Regions from separate parts of the Cupriavidus sp. 01L415 genome, predicted to be linked through region 3. Evidence: predicted binding sites of a transcription regulator. Region 3 holds the regulator's gene; each other region holds the start of a gene.
What was found. Region 3 encodes sigma-54, which starts transcription at its own class of promoters, with help from an activator protein. Its sites were predicted from a motif close to TGGCANGNAANCTGCTTT; they were not measured.

Region 1 (3,274 bases), on a different contig from region 3:
CCGCAGCACGACCAGGAATGCCCCGGCCGCGAAATTCGACATCAGGCCGGACCAGGCCATGCCAATGGCCACGCCGGCCGCCGCGATCAATGCCGCGAACGTGGTGGTCTGGATGCCGAAATACCCGAGGATGCCAATCACCAGCACCACATTCAGCGTGACGGTGACGATCGATCCGACGTAGCGCAGCAGCGTAGGGTCGACCTTCTGCTTGGACAGTGAGTTCTGAACCAGCCTGACGACAAAGTGGATCAGCCAGCGGCCGACGACCCAGAACGCCAGCGCGGCAAGGATCTTGACGCCGAAGACGGTGGCATAGCCGACGACGAGGTCGCGGAAGCTCTGCAGCGAGTTGGAATCCATGGGGCACGCTCCTGTTTTGACGGGCAGGTAAAACCAGACAGCGGAGAAAGCGATGGTGCCAGGACAGCGGGAAACGCCTTGCCAAGCGTAGAGGCGAGCAAGGGCATTATTGGGCGCGCCGCAGAGAAAGTTCAAGTCAATAATTGTCAATACAAAGTAAAGCGGCCGGAACATGTCCGGCCGCCTTTGCTGACAAAAATGCGTGGATTGCGATTACCAGTTGGTTTCGCGCTCCGGCGTGGCGGAGATGCGGTGCAGGGTCAGGTCGGCACCATTGAATTCCGCCTCCGCATCCAGCCGGATGCCGACGAATTTCTTCAGCGTGCCATAGACGATCGTCCCACCGACCACCGCGATCACGATCCCCATGGCCGTGCCAATCAGCTGGGCGACCAGTGACACGCCACCGACGCCCCCCATCGCATGGGCGCCGAAGATGCCGGCGGCGATGCCGCCCCAGGCGCCACACAGGCCGTGCAGCGGCCACACACCAAGTACGTCATCGATATGCCATCGGTTCTGGGCCAGTGTAAACAGATGCACGAACAATACGCCGGCCACCGCGCCGGTAATCAGCGCCCCGAGAGGGTGCATCAGGTCGGAGCCGGCGCAAACGGCCACCAGGCCGGCCAGCGGGCCGTTATAGGCAAAGCCGGGGTCATTGCGGCCCGCCCACCACGCGGCCAGCGTGCCGCCCGCCATCGCCATCAGGGAATTGATCGCCACCAGACCACTGATCTTGTCGACGGTTTGGGCGCTCATGACATTGAAGCCGAACCAGCCCACCGCCAGCACCCAGGCGCCGAGCGCCAAGAAAGGGATGTTCGAGGGCGGGTGGGCGCTGATGCGGCCGTCCTTCTGGTAGCGGCCCCGGCGAGCGCCCAGCAACAGCACTGCGGGCAGGGCGATCCAGCCTCCCACGGCGTGAACGACCACGGATCCCGCGAAGTCGTGGAAGGGAGCCCCGGCCACCGAGGCGATCCAGTCCTGGATGCCAAAGCGGTTGTTCCACGCGATGCCTTCGAAGAACGGGTAGACCAGCCCGACCAGCACGAAAGTGGCAGCCAATTGCGGATTGAAGCGGGATCGCTCGGCGATGCCTCCCGAGATAATGGCGGGGATGGCAGCGGCAAATGTGGCGAGGAAGAAGAACTTCACCAATTCGTATCCGCTCTTTTGCGCCAATACATCCGCGCCGGACATGAACTGGACACCGTACGCGACGGTATAACCGACAAAAAAGTACGCAATGGTTGAAACGGCAAAATCGACAAGGATTTTGACGAGGGCATTGACCTGATTCTTTTTTCGGACGGTGCCGAGTTCCAGGAATGCAAAGCCTGCATGCATGGCAAGCACCATGATTGCGCCAAGCAGGATGAACATCGCATCCGTGCCAGTCTTCCAGTTATCCATTGCCACCCCAATGCTCAAAATGGGAGCATGGGTATGCAAAAAGCGTTCCAGAACGGGGCGGAAAATCGAGGTGGCCGGCGCAATCCCGGTGCGAAATGCACTCGTATGGGGTATCTCGCGTCAACTCCGCCTAATCGGGCCTCAAGGCTGCGGTGGCGGATCGATGCTTTTGGTGCACGGGTGACACTTTTCGAGGTGAGCTGGCATCGTCAGCGATGGGATATCTGGCAGCCAGCTGCCTTTCCATGCGCCAAAACGACGCATGAGCCGACCGCTTCATGTGCCGAAACGGTGCGTTGCACCGAAATCGAGCAACGCCGGGCAGCGGGCCTGCCCGCGATGCCGGTCATGGCCGCCCGGAATTCCCGCCAAAAGTGCGTAATACGACAGTTTAATGATGTGCGCCGTCCGATACGTAAACGGTCAGAAAAGTGACGGTGCCATCCGTGGAAAAGAGGGGTAAAACCCCCGCTAAGTCTTGCCAGGGAAGGATTTCCGGCAGTTTTCGTTGCGTCGGTGCCACTGGGGATTGCCCAACGCGCGAAGGGCAGATTAGACTGCGCCGATCGGACTTTTGCCACCTGGCAAAAGTCCGGTGACGACGACCAACAAGGGAAATCAGCCATGAATAAAGGTGAACTGGTATCAGCCATCGCCGCGGAAGCAGAACTCAGTAACGCCGCCGCCGAGCGCGCGCTGAACGCTGCGCTGGACAGCATCAAGAAGGCAGTGGCCAAGGGGGATTCGGTCACGCTGGTAGGCTTTGGTAGCTTCAGCTCGGGCAAGCGTGCTGCCCGTACCGGCCGCAATCCGCGCACCGGCGAAACGATCAAGATCCCGGCCGCCAAGACGGTGAAGTTCTCCGCCGGCCAGGGCTTCAAGGACGCCGTGAACAAGAAGAAGTAAGCGCATCGCGTCTGCGAAGTAGAGAAAGCGGCCTCCCGGGCCGCTTTTCTTTTGCCCGTCAAATCCAGGCCGTCCCATTTTGGGATTTTGCCGCGCGGCAGAACCGCCGTGAATCTTTCATCGCAACGCCTGCCGGGTTACACTGCCCGCGCCTTAGGCTCGATTCTGGATTTTCTGCGATGAACGATTTATCCCACCAGCTTTCCATGACCGTGCTGATGACGCCGGACATGGCCAATTTCTCCGGCAATGTGCACGGGGGCACCATTCTCAAATATCTGGATATGGTGGCCTATGCCTGCGCCAGCCGCTATGCCGGCCGTTATGTCGTCACGCTGTCCGTCGACCAGGTGGTGTTCCGACAGCCGATTCATGTGGGCGAACTGGTGACATTCCTCGCGGCCGTCAACTACACGGGACGCAGCTCGATGGAAATCGGCATCAAGGTGGTAACGGAAAACATCCGCAGCAAGGTCGTGCGTCATACCAACAGCTGCTATTTCACGATGGTGGCCGTGGATGACAATGGCGCCCCCGCCGAGGTACCGCCGCTGCAGCCGCGCGACGAGGTGGAGCGTCAGCGCTTCGA
Region 2 (3,274 bases), 790 kb from region 3:
TTGCCGCCGACTCGTGCGGTGGGCCGGGTTCCTATACAATGCAGCCTTCAAATTTGTTGGCGCAGCGCTTTTTGCTGCCAATGCGCATGCCCGGATCCTGATCCGGTGCCTTGTGCGGCAACTTGGCGACGCCCCTCGTTCTTCTACAATTCGTTGTGTTGTTCGGCCGGATCGGGGCTTGTCCGCGCGCATTCGCCATTGTCTGGCGATCGTTGCCGCGCGCCGCCCCCGCCCTGCCGCCTGGAGAGATTCATGCATCCGATGCTCAATATCGCCGTCAAGGCGGCCCGCAAGGCGGGTTCCATCATCAACCGTGCGTCCATCGACGTCGATCTGGTGCGCGTTTCGCGCAAACAACACAACGATTTCGTGACCGAAGTCGATCGTGCAGCGGAAGCGGCGATCATCGAGATCATCCGCACCGCCTACCCCGAGCACGCCATTCTAGCGGAAGAGTCCGGCCAGTCCTGGACCGAGGACGATGCCGAGCACGAGTACACCTGGGTCATCGACCCGCTCGACGGCACCACCAATTTCATCCACGGTTTTCCCCAGTACGCGGTTTCCATCGCCCAGTTGCACAAGGGCGTGCCGGCGCAAGCCGTGGTCTACGACCCCACCCGTGACGAACTGTTCACCGCCAGCAAGGGCGCCGGCGCGTTCCTGAACAACCGCCGTATCCGCGTGACCCGCCGCGACAAGCTGGCCGATTGCCTGATCGGCACCGGCTTCCCGTTCCGCGACCTGGAGGGCGTGGAGGAATACCTGGAAATGTTTGCGCTGATGACGCGCAGCTGTGCAGGCCTGCGCCGTCCGGGCGCCGCCGCGCTGGACTTGGCCTACGTAGCCTGCGGCCGCCTGGATGGTTTCTTCGAACGCGGCCTGAAGCCGTGGGACATGGGCGCCGGCATGCTGCTGATCACCGAGGCCGGCGGCCTGGTCGGCAACTACGCTGGCGAGGCCCGCCAGATGGAGCAAGGCGAAGTGCTGGCGGGCAATCCGAAGGCCTTCGCGCAGATGGTGCGCCTGCTGTCGCCCTACTCGCTCGACAACACCAAGCCGGCCACCAGGATCTGATAATCGGATCGCTGGCACACCCGCCAGCCAGCCACGCGAAACAGGCGCCATTGGCGCCTGTTTTCATTGGCGAGAGCCATTTCTACAAGCTCCGCGCCTGCACGCGCCGTTCATTGTGCGTCTTAGCTGCCGGTGTCGAGCGTGCAGCCTTGCGGCAGCAACGATGGCTTGAAATCGGCGCTACCACCTCGTACCGCGCACGTCCAGTCGCCAGTGGCCCGGCGCCCCACCGTTATCCGCGTACCGGTGACGGCCGGATGCACGTCGCCATTCAGCAGGACAACGATAGCGCCCGACCCGTCGGCGTTGAACGTAAACGTATTCGGCGTGCTGGTCAGCGACGACCGTATATAGCCCAGCGTACCCGCGGGATCCGGAAACGCGAACACCCCGTTGTGCATGCGCTCTTCCACCGGAATCTTGTACGCCGAGGCCTCCCAGAGCGCCCGCGAGATCTGCGACTTGACCACGTAGTCCTGATACTGCGGGATGGCCAGCGCCGCCAGGATGCCAATGATCGCCACCACGATCATCACCTCGATCAGCGTAAAGCCCGCGCGCAGCGCGCGTTGCAGTTCCGTCCGTCTTGTTGTCATCGGCGCCCCGTTTTGTTGTATCGCACCTGCCGGTGCCTCTCCTGCGCTCCCCCCTCTCCTATCCAAATGACGTGCCAGCCCAAAAACGGCACGGAAGTGCCAATAAGTGACATTTTTTGGTCGATTCGTCACTTCGGCAGTGGCCCGGCTGACAAAGTTGCAGCCACGGGACCCGGGCACTGACAAATCTCGTCGCTTCTGCGCTTTCACTTTGAGAATCGGGCACCGGACGAGATCCGGCCAAGGGCCGTACAGTCGGCCCATACTCGACGTGCCTCGATGAGATGTATCCGAGCGAAAATTGAGAACGTAGCGCAGGAGGACGGCCAGGCTGGCAGTAAAATGCCGCTTTGCGCCGCGGCGGGGTGACACACCCCGCTGGCGGCAACCGATATACCGGCGGCCCGGGCAGCGGCCGCCCGAGAGGAATGCATGTCCGTAGAAGCCCTTTCCACCCAAGGCGACCCCACCGACGCCACCCATGACGACAGCGCAGCCGCGGCCGCCCATGACGTGACGGACGCGCCGCAACCTGCGCCCAAGGGCTCCGATACCCGGCGCGGCGCGCCGGAGAAGCACACGCCCATGATGCAGCAGTACCTTCGCATCAAGGCCGATCACCCCGACACGCTGTTGTTCTACCGGATGGGTGACTTCTACGAACTGTTCCACGACGACGCGGAAAAAGCGGCAAGGTTGCTCGACATCACGCTGACCTCGCGCGGGCAGTCGGGCGGCGTGCCGATCCGCATGGCCGGCATTCCGTTTCATTCGGTGGACCAGTACCTCGCCAAGCTGGTCAAGCTCGGCGAGTCCGTGGCGATCTGCGAACAGATCGGCGATCCGGCGACCAGCAAGGGGCCGGTCGAGCGCAAGGTCGTACGCATCGTCACGCCCGGCACGTTGACCGACGCCGCGCTGCTGCCAGACAAGGTCGACACCTTCCTGATGGCCGTACACCAGCAGACCACGCGCGGCGGCGTCAGCAAGACCGGCCTGGCCTGGCTCAACCTGGCCAGCGGCGAACTGCGGCTGATGGAGTGCGAAGCCGCCCAGCTGGGCCGTGAACTCGAACGGATCCGGCCCGCCGAATTGCTGCATGCGGACGGCATCGACCTGCCCGCGCTGGCTTGCGCACGCACGCGACTGCCGGAGTGGCATTTCGACCAGGACGCCGGCACGCGCCGCCTGCGCGAACAGATCGGCGTGGCCAGCCTGGAGCCCTTCGGCTGCGCGGGGCTGGGCGCCGCGCTCGGCGCGGCGGGTGCGCTGCTGAACTATGCCGCTTCCACACAGGGCCAGTCCCTGCGGCACGTGCAGGGCGTTACGGTGGAGCGCGAGTCTGAATTCGTCGGGCTCGACTCGGCCACGCGCCGCAACCTGGAGCTGACCGAAACGCTGCGCGGCGGCGAATCGCCCACGCTGTTCTCGCTACTCGACACCTGCGCCACGGCAATGGGTAGCCGCGCGCTGCGTCACTGGCTCCATCACCCGCTGCGCGACCCCGCGCTGCCGCAGGCACGCCAGCAGGCCATCGGCGTGCTGATCGCACAAAGCCCGGACGCGCTGCGGGCCACGCTGCGCCGGCTGTCTGACGTGGA
Region 3 (3,274 bases):
ACCGGCGCGAAGATCATCGACGAGATCCGCGGGGCCGTCATCACCTACGACAGCCGCAACGAGCTGTATACGGCCACCGGCGGCGACAACAATACGTCCACCGGCAATCCGTCCGGCCGCGTGCGCGCCGTGCTGTCGCCGCGTGCGGACCAGGCCAGCGGCCCTGCCGCCCCGCCCCTCGAACTGAAGCCGGCGCCCGCGCCCGCCAAGCCCTGAACGACACGCTGCCCGCAGCGTCACGCACTGCATGATTGCCTGAGATGAACGATACCGCCACGCTCGCCACCCCCGACGCTTCCGCCGTCCGCACCGACAGCAGCACCCTCGTCGTGCGCCACCTGAAGAAGCGCTACGGCTCGCGCACCGTGGTCAAGGACGTCTCGCTGGACGTGAAGAGCGGCGAGGTGGTCGGCCTGCTGGGCCCCAACGGCGCGGGCAAGACCACATCGTTCTACATGATCGTGGGCCTGGTGGCGCTGGACGAAGGCGACATCGTGCTGGACGACCAGCACATCAGCGGCCTGGCGATCCATGAGCGCGCGCGCATGGGCCTGTCATACCTGCCGCAGGAGGCGTCGGTCTTCCGCAAGCTCAACGTCGAGGAAAACATCCGCGCCGTGCTGGAGCTGCAGGTGGAAAACGGCAAGCCGCTATCCAAGGCGGAGCTGGACCGCCGCCTGGATGCGCTGCTGGACGACTTGCAGATTGCCCACCTGCGCAACAACCCGGCGCTGTCGCTGTCCGGCGGCGAGCGTCGCCGGGTGGAAATCGCGCGCGCGCTGGCCTCGTCGCCGCGCTTCATCCTGCTGGACGAGCCGTTCGCCGGCGTGGACCCGATTGCCGTGGGCGAAATCCAGCGCATCGTCAGCTTCCTCAAGGCGCGCAACATCGGCGTGCTGATCACGGACCACAACGTGCGGGAGACGCTGGGGATCTGCGACCACGCGTACATCATCAGCGAAGGCACCGTGCTGGCCGCCGGCATGCCCGAGGAAATCATCGCCAACGAGTCCGTGCGGCGCGTGTACCTGGGCGAGAATTTCCGCATGTGATGCCCCGGCCGCGCACCCCGCGCGGACCGCTCGCCGACAGTGGTTGGCGATCACGAAGCAAAAGCGATAGGCGATAGCAATTTCCGTTCCAACAACGGAAAGATGCGCATAGAATAGGTCGCTATGAAACCGTCGCTTCAGCTTCGCCTCTCCCAGCACCTTGCCCTGACTCCGCAGCTGCAGCAGTCCATCCGGCTGTTGCAACTCTCGACGCTGGAACTGCAGCAGGAAGTGGAGCAGGCGCTGACCGAGAACCCTCTGCTGGAACGCGAAAACGACTGGATCGAGAGCCCGCTGCGCGTGGCCGCGGACGGCTCTGTCAACCTCCAGAGCGCGCCCGCGCCGGCCCCTGCCGAGCAGCAGGGTGGCAACGGCGAGGACCGCGCGGAAGGCGCGTCCGGTGGCGACGAAGACAACTATAGCGACAACTCCGGCGAGGACTACGGCAACGACTGGAGCCTCGATGACTTTGCCCGCCGCCCCCAGGGCGACGAGGACGAAAAGACGCCGATGCAGTTGCGCGATGCCGAACCGACGCTGCGCGAATACCTGATGGAACAGCTTGCGCCGCTCAAGATTTCGACGCGCGACAAGGGCCTGGCCATCTTCCTGATCGAATCGCTGGACGACGACGGCTACCTGAGCGCGTCGCTCGAGGAAATCTGCACCGAACTCCCCGAGGAACTGGAGTTCGAGATCGACGAAGTCCACGCGATACTGACGCTGCTGCAGAGCTTCGACCCGCCCGGCGTGGGCGCGCGCAATGCCGCGGAATGCCTGGCCCTGCAATTGCGCCGACTGCAGCATCCGCAGCGTGAACTGGCGCTGTCCATCGTCAACCATCATCTGGAACTGCTGGCCGTCCGTGACTACACGCGACTCAAGAAAGCGCTGCAGGTGGACGAAATAGCATTGAAGGCAGCGCACGATCTGATTCGCTCGCTCGCGCCCTACCCCGGTCATGCATACAGCCGCCCGGAAGCGGACTTTGTCGTGCCCGATGTGTTCGTGCGCAAGACTGGTGGTGGATGGATCGCGCAGCTCAATCCCGACGTCATGCCACGCCTGCGCATCAACGACATGTATGCGCAGATTTTGCGCGGTGCAAAAGGGGAATCGGGCACTGCTGGGCTGCAACAAAAACTGCAGGAGGCGCGGTGGCTCATCAAGAACATCCAGCAGCGATTCGACACGATCCTGCGCGTGGCGCAGGCGATTGTGGAGCGTCAAAAGAACTTTTTCACGCACGGCGAAATCGCGATGCGCCCCTTGGTTTTGAGGGAGATTGCCGATACACTGGGTTTACATGAGTCAACCATTTCCCGGGTCACGACGAATAAATACATGGCCACGCCAATGGGTACTTTCGAACTGAAGTACTTCTTTGGCAGCCACGTCTCCACGGAGACGGGCGGCGCGGCCTCATCCACGGCAATCCGCGCGCTGATCAAGCAACTGATAGGAGCCGAAGACCCCAGGAATCCTCTTTCCGACAGCCGGATCGCCGAACTGCTTGGCGAGCAAGGCTTTGTGGTTGCACGCCGCACGGTGGCCAAATACCGCGAAGCGCTCAAGATCCCAGCAGTCAATCTCCGCAAGACTTTGTAGCCGAGCCGCAACCGCCTGCCTGGTGCGGCTCTTTCAGAAGGAGAAGCGCTATGAACTTCAAGATCAGTGGACACCACCTCGACATCACGCCGCCGCTGCGTGAGTATGTGGAAACGAAACTGGAGCGTATCGTCAGGCATTTCGATCAAGTCATTGGCGTTAGTGTGCTGCTATCGGTGGATAACCATAAGGAAAAGGACCGGCGTCAGTACGCGGAAATCAATCTGCATCTCAAGGGCAAGGACATCTTCGTTGAAGCACATCATGAAGACCTGTATGCGGCGATCGACGCTCTGGTCGACAAGCTCGACCGGCAAGTGATCCGCTACAAGGACCGCGTACAAGGCCACGATCGCGAAGCAGTCAAGTACCAGATGGCTGAAGCGCAACTACAGCAGCAATAGCCTTGCCGGCATCCCATTCGGGTTGCCTTGAAGAGGACTGAAAAGAAGAGATCAAGCCGCGCAATCAGCGCGGCTTTTTTGATGGACGCGCGGATTTGTGTCGCCACCGGCACTCCGGATTCCACTTGTTTCATTCGTTACCTTGGCGCCACGGCCAAAGGGTCCAGGGTGTTCGCAACGCGTCCCGCTCAGTGTATGCTGCGCCATACA

Region 1: a site for sigma-54 is predicted at 1,812-1,829, ahead of AC1DOX_RS17865 (ammonium transporter). Genes of this name have one in related genera too.
Region 2: a site for sigma-54 is predicted at 1,733-1,750, ahead of AC1DOX_RS03960 (pilin). Genes of this name have one in related genera too.

Annotation. Positions count from the first base shown of each region.
Region 1 covers NZ_JBFTSP010000011.1:136,086-139,359, reverse strand. Annotated here, with positions in the region: gene AC1DOX_RS17870 (mechanosensitive ion channel family protein) at 1-363, opposite strand, end outside; gene AC1DOX_RS17865 (ammonium transporter) at 577-1,779, opposite strand; gene AC1DOX_RS17860 (HU family DNA-binding protein) at 2,404-2,685, shown strand; gene AC1DOX_RS17855 (acyl-CoA thioesterase) at 2,865-3,274, shown strand, end outside.
Region 2 covers NZ_JBFTSP010000001.1:858,588-861,861, forward strand. Annotated here, with positions in the region: gene AC1DOX_RS03955 (inositol monophosphatase family protein) at 253-1,077, shown strand; gene AC1DOX_RS03960 (pilin) at 1,200-1,673, opposite strand; gene mutS (DNA mismatch repair protein MutS) at 2,259-3,274, shown strand, end outside.
Region 3 covers NZ_JBFTSP010000001.1:67,319-70,592, forward strand. Annotated here, with positions in the region: gene lptA (lipopolysaccharide transport periplasmic protein LptA) at 1-216, shown strand, start outside; gene lptB (LPS export ABC transporter ATP-binding protein) at 261-1,052, shown strand; gene AC1DOX_RS00275 (RNA polymerase factor sigma-54) at 1,176-2,660, shown strand; gene hpf (ribosome hibernation-promoting factor, HPF/YfiA family) at 2,711-3,064, shown strand.